2 regions of the Staphylococcus sp. GW821-FHT11H10 genome follow, and region 2 is predicted to be linked to the other one. Evidence: predicted binding sites of a transcription regulator. Region 2 holds the regulator's gene; the other holds the start of a gene.
What was found. The regulator CtsR, encoded in region 2, represses protease genes until heat stress. The targets are predictions, from matches to a motif close to ATGGTCAATAAAGGTCAAACA.
Positions count from the first base shown of each region.

Region 1 (3,432 bases), on a different contig from region 2:
AAATGTGATGAGTTTTGCATCAGATATGAAGAATGAATTAACACGCATTGATGTTGATGAAAGCAATGCCAAAGCAGAGCTTAGCGCATTAATTCGTATGAACGGTGCACTTAGCCTATCTAATCAACAATTCGTAATTAATGTTCAAACAGAGAATGCTACGACCGCTAGAAGAATTTATTCATTAATTAAACGCATATTTAATGTAGAAGTGGAAATTCTAGTTCGTAAAAAAATGAAATTAAAGAAAAATAATATTTATATTTGTCGTACAAAAGTGCGAGCTAAAGAAATTCTAGATGAACTTGGTATATTAAAGAATGGTACTTTTGTTCACGATATTGATGCTAGCATGATTAAAGATGATGAAATGCGTAGAAGTTATTTAAGAGGCGCATTTTTAGCTGGAGGATCTGTAAATAATCCAGAGACATCATCCTACCATTTAGAAATATTTTCTCAATATGAGAATCATTCTGAAGGTTTAACTAAATTAATGAATAGTTATGGATTAAATGCTAAACATTTAGAACGAAAAAAGGGTAGTATTGCTTACTTAAAAGAAGCTGAAAAAATTTCTGATTTTCTAAGTTTAATAGGTGGATACCAAGCATTATTGAAGTTTGAAGATGTGCGAATTGTTAGGGATATGAGAAATTCAGTGAATCGTTTAGTAAATTGTGAAACTGCAAACCTTAATAAGACTGTAAGTGCCGCTATGAAACAAGTAGAAAGTATTCAGTTAATTAATCAGGAAATCGGATTAGATAATTTGCCTGATCGCTTAAGAGAGATTGCCAAACTTCGAGTTGAGCATCAAGAAATCTCTTTAAAAGAACTAGGAGAAATGATATCGACTGGTCCGATATCTAAATCTGGAGTCAACCACCGTTTAAGAAAGTTAAATGAACTTGCAGACAAAATTCGAAGTGGTGAAAAAATAGAATTATAAGTATAAACTCGTCATGGATTGGCGAGTTCTTTTTTTAGAACTAGGGACTTGGATCCCTGAAAAGTCCCTGAAATTTAGTTTTCTTTGGTTTTTAATTAAAAGACAAATAAAAAAGAACGAGCCTGGGACATAAATAATATGATGATACTATTTTGCAAATTCGCAGTAGCTGTCTGAACTCAGAAGCCGCTTAAATCAAGCTTTTCTCAGTTCTAGTAATCCTTGCGGGCGGGGCCCCAACAAAGAGGATTTCACTAAGAAATTCTACAAGCAAAGCAAGTTGAGAGAGGGACGACGAATTTAAAAAGAATTCTGTCACACTTCCATTCTTGAAATTAAAATGTGCATAATTAAAGCTATTAGCCTCCTCGAGAGGAGTCGAACCTCTATCTTAAGAACCGGAATCTTACGTGCTATCCGTTACACTACGAGGAGATATTAAATGATAAAGACAAATTTCTGTACTAATTGTTATTTTAAAAGTACAATCTGAATGTATGTTTATAGTGTACAAAATCTATTAAAATATGGTCAACTTTTCTTAGTGCTAGATGAGTTTAAATTTTGACCATTTTTGACTTTTGATGTAAAATACTAATTAACAGTTAATCACAAGGAGGAAATATAAATGAATTTAATTCCTACAGTAATTGAAACAACAAATCGCGGTGAACGCGCATACGATATTTATTCACGTTTATTGAAAGACCGTATTATTATGTTAGGTTCTGCAATTGATGATAATGTAGCAAATTCAATTGTATCACAATTATTATTCTTACAAGCTCAAGACTCTGAGAAAGACATCTATCTATATATTAATTCTCCAGGTGGTAGTGTCACTGCTGGATTTGCAATTTATGATACAATCCAACATATTAAACCAGATGTACAAACAATTTGTATCGGTATGGCTGCATCAATGGGTTCATTCCTATTAGCAGCTGGCGCAAAAGGTAAACGCTTTGCATTACCAAACGCTGAAGTTATGATTCACCAACCATTAGGTGGTGCACAAGGACAAGCAACTGAAATCGAAATTGCTGCTAACCACATTTTAAAAACACGTGAAAAATTAAACAAAATTTTAGCTGAACGTACAGGTCAAAGTATTGAAAAAATTCAAAAAGATACTGATCGTGATAACTTCTTAACTGCTGACGAAGCTAAAGAATATGGTTTAATAGATAATGTTATGCAACCAGAAGAAAAATAATCAAATTTAACCATGGCATAGAAATGGGGGGTGTTTAAACTAACACTCCCCGTTTTTTTATGACTATTTTAATTGTTTGAAGAATGTTTTAGGAACAGTCGAATAGATATAATAAATAAAATAATGCCAATTAAAATGAAAGATATGGACATTAAAATAATTATTAAATTATGTTCGAAAGCGAAAACACCATTGAGTATAAGAAATAGACTTGCGATGATAAGTAGAATATAAGTTAATTTCTCGTCATTCATTTTTAAAACTCCAATTAAATTATTATGCATCTATTAAATCTTCGAAAGCAATTTTTAGATTAGGATAGTTAAATGTAAAACCGAGCGCATCCAGTTTATTTGGTAATACCTTTTGCGTATCTAAAACAACCGTAGACATTTCACCAAGTGCTAATCGCATTAGGAATGATGGCACCCACGTTTCGTGAGGGCGATGCATGACACGCGCAAGTGTGTACCCAAATAAATTTTGGCGTTCAGCAATTGGTGCAGCCATATTGAATGGACCTTTTGCTTTAGGATTATCGATTGTGAATAGAATTGCGCGTACTAAGTCATTAATGTGAATCCATGAATACCATTGGAATCCAGATCCTAATTTGCCACCTACGAAGAATTTATAAGGAAGCTTCATCGTCTGTAAGGCGCCTCCATCATCAGATAAAATCATGCTAAATCTGCCAAGTATTACTCGCGTACCAAATGACTCAAAGCGTTTAGCAAAACGTTCCCACTGATAAACCACATCAGATAGAAAATCAAACGGATGTGTTTGATATTTTTCTGTATAAGTATGATATAAACTAGGTGGATAATAACCCATCGCACTAGCATTAAAGAGCACTTCAGGTTTATGTTCTCGGTCGCTAAATAAATCGACAAGTGCTTGAGTTGACTGAATACGACTAGTCATAATCAATTGTTTATATGATGGTGTCCAGCGTTTATTTAAAGTTGCACCAGCCAAATTAATAACAACATCTATATCTGGAACTAGGGACATCCAACCGTCTTTTGACCAATTAACATAAGAAATCTTTGGATCATCACTTTGCTTATCACTACGAGTTAGTATTGTAATATGTACATCGCGATTCTTTAATTCATTTACTAATTGACTTCCTACCATTCCAGTTCCGCCAGTTATTAAGAATTGCTTCATATTTACACCTCTATTAATTTATAGTATTAAGATAGCCTTTCTATTATCATCATTGAACTTTTGTTGTTCAAAAAATGTACAATGATTA
Region 1 covers NZ_JBXARC010000006.1:32,634-36,065, reverse strand. Annotated here, with positions in the region: gene whiA (DNA-binding protein WhiA) at 8-952, shown strand; gene clpP (ATP-dependent Clp endopeptidase proteolytic subunit ClpP) at 1,581-2,168, shown strand; gene AC1RRU_RS05020 (hypothetical protein) at 2,237-2,422, opposite strand; gene AC1RRU_RS05015 (TIGR01777 family oxidoreductase) at 2,445-3,344, opposite strand.
Region 1: clpP (ATP-dependent Clp endopeptidase proteolytic subunit ClpP) is a predicted target of CtsR. The motif match lies at 1,514-1,534, and genes of this name have one in related genera.

Region 2 (3,432 bases):
TTAATGTTTGGAAGTCCCATTTAATTGCGCCGCCTGATAATAAGCTAAATGCACCACTTACTAAACCGTTTAATAATGCGATGATTGCAATATAACCAATTAACATTGCGCCTACGATTACTGCAACTTTGAAACCATCTAAAATGTATTCTCCTAACATTTCGAAGAATGACTGTTTTTTAGTTTCGCTTTCGTCTACTAATAGTTTATCGTCTTCTTCATTAACTTTATAAGGGTTAATGATTGAAGCAATAATGAAACCACCAAATAAGTTTAATACAACAGCTGTAACAACATATTTAGGTTCAATCAATGTGAAGTATGCACCAATAATTGACGCTGATACTGTAGACATTGCTGAAGCTGTTAATGTGTACAAACGTTGTTTAGGTATGTAAGGTAACTGTTGTTTCAATGAAATGAATACTTCAGATTGACCTAAGATTGCAGCAGCAACTGCATTGTATGATTCTAAACGTCCCATACCATTAATTTTAGAAATTAAGAATCCTAAAACATTAATAATCCATGGTAAGATTCGAGTATATTGTAAGATACCAATTAATGCTGAAATAAATACAATTGGTAGTAACACACTGAAGAAGAATGGTGGGTTTTTAGGATCTACAAACTTAAATCCGCCAAACACGAAGTTAACCCCTTCTGCAGCTTTTTGTAATAAGTAGTTAAATCCTTCCGAAATGCCCCCAATAACTGTAATACCTGCTGTCGTTTTCAATAAAATAAACGCGAACACAAGTTGGATAACTAATAAAATACCAACATACTGCCAGCGGATATTTTTTCTGTCAGAGCTAAACAAAAATGCAAGTGCCAAAAAGAAAATTATCCCTATAATCCCAATAAGAATATGCATAATTCTACTCCTTTAAATTTACTTAACTAATATAATACAATAAATTCTTACATGTAACATCAATAATTTTAGAAAATTAAAAAACAAATTGGTTGAAAAAGGTCAAAGATGCTCATATAATATAGTCAAAGAAGGTCAAAAGAGGTGGTAAATCATGCACAACATGTCTGACATCATAGAACAATACATTAAAAAGTTATTCGAAGAAAGTAATGAAGACGTGGTAGAAATTCAACGAGCAAATATTGCTCAACGGTTCGACTGTGTACCTTCTCAATTAAATTATGTCATTAAAACTAGATTCACAAACGAACATGGTTATGAAATAGAAAGTAAACGAGGTGGTGGAGGTTATATCCGAATCACCAAAATTGAAAATAAAGATGCAACGGGGTATATTAATCATCTGTTGCAAATCATTGGGCCATCCATTTCCCAGCAACAAGCTTACTATATTTTAGATGGTTTGCTAGATAAAGGTCTCATTAGTGAAAGAGAAGCAAGAATGATTCAAGTTATAGTTGATCGTGAGACTTTGAAAATGGATGTTGTTGCTCGAGATATTATTAGAGCGAATATTTTAAAACGTTTGTTACCAATCATTAATTTTTATTAATAGAAAAGCGAGGTGTCTATGTGTGCTTTGCGAAAACTGTCATTTAAATGAAGCAGAGGTTAAACTTACAGTAAAAAGTAAAGAAGGCACTTCTGAGAAATGGGTATGTTCTATATGTGCTCAAGGTGAAAACCCTTGGCAACAAAATGAAACGCCATCCCCACATTCTCAGTTTCAAGACGATATTGAAGAAGCATTTGTCGTCAAACAAATATTGCAACATTTGGCAACGAAACATGGTATTAATTTCCATGAAGTAGCTTTTCAAGAAGAGAAGCGATGTCCAACGTGTAAGATGACATTAAAAGATATTGCGCATGTAGGGAAATTCGGGTGTGCAAATTGTTATGCCACTTTCAAAGATGACATCGTAGATATAGTAAGACGCGTACAAGGTGGACAATTTGAACACGTAGGTAAAACGCCTCGTTCTTCTCATAAGAAACTTGCCATCAAGAAACAAATTGAGGAAAAAACAAAATATCTCAATGTACTAATAGATGAACAAAACTTTGAAGAGGCTGCTATCGTTAGAGACGAAATAAAAGCATTGAAAGACGAGAGCGGGGTGGAGCGCAATGAGTGATATGAATGCTCATATCAGTGAATGGATGAAGGAAACTGAAGAATCTCCAATTGTTATGTCATCAAGAATTCGATTGGCTAGAAACTTAGAAAATCACGTTCACCCACTCATGTTTCCATCAGAACAAGATGGCTTCAGAGTTATAAATGAAGTACAAGATGTATTGCCTGATTTAGATTTAATGCGTTTGGATACAATGGATCAACAAAACAAAATGAAACTTGTTGCAAAACATTTAATTAGTCCTGAACTGATTAAACAACCCGCATCAGCAGTGTTATTGAATAAAGATGAATCAATAAGCATTATGATTAATGAAGAAGATCATATACGCATACAAGCAATGGGCACCGATTTATCTTTACAAGACTTATATAACATAGCTAGTGAGATTGATGATACGTTAGATCAATCACTAGACATTAGTTATGATGAACATTTAGGATATTTAACTACGTGTCCAACAAATATTGGTACAGGTATGCGAGCAAGTGTGATGTTACACTTGCCAGGATTATCCATTATGAAACGTATGAATCGTATTGCACAGACAATTAATCGTTTCGGTTTTACAATTCGAGGTATATATGGAGAAGGCTCGCAAGTCTATGGCCATATTTATCAAATCTCAAATCAATTAACACTTGGTAAGACTGAAGATGAAATCATAGATAATTTAACTGAAGTTGTTCAACAAATCATAAATGAAGAAATGCAAATTCGTGAACGTTTGACTCAATACAATGAATTAGAAACGCTAGACCGTATTTATCGGTCATTGGGTATTTTACAAAATAGTCGGATCATTTCAATGGAAGAAGCTTCTTATCGTTTAAGTGAAGTGAAATTAGGTATCGATTTAGGGTATTTAACATTGAGTGATTTTAAATTTAATGAATTAATGGTAAGTATTCAATCAGCGTTTATCTATAACGATGAAGATGAAACAATCTCTGTAAATGAAAAGAGAGCAAATATATTAAGAGAATATACTCAATAGGAGGTACAAAAATATATGCTATTTGGTAGATTAACTGAACGTGCACAACGTGTCCTAGCACACGCACAAGAAGAAGCAATACGTTTAAATCATTCTAATATAGGTACAGAACATTTGTTATTAGGTTTAATGAAAGAACCAGAAGGTATTGCTGCTAAAGTATTAGAAAGTTTTAATATAACCGAAGATAAAGTGATTGAAGAAGTCGAAAAATTAATCGGTCACGGACAAGATCAAACAGGAACATTGCATTATACACCAAGAGCCAAGAAAGTAATTGAACTTTCAATGGATGAAGCAAGAAAGTTACACCATAACTTTGTAGGTACAGAACACATATTACTAGGTTTAAT
Region 2 covers NZ_JBXARC010000030.1:4,174-7,605, forward strand. Annotated here, with positions in the region: gene AC1RRU_RS11520 (NupC/NupG family nucleoside CNT transporter) at 1-877, opposite strand, end outside; gene AC1RRU_RS11525 (CtsR family transcriptional regulator) at 1,032-1,493, shown strand; gene AC1RRU_RS11530 (UvrB/UvrC motif-containing protein) at 1,516-2,079, shown strand; gene AC1RRU_RS11535 (protein arginine kinase) at 2,072-3,079, shown strand; gene AC1RRU_RS11540 (ATP-dependent Clp protease ATP-binding subunit) at 3,095-3,432, shown strand, end outside.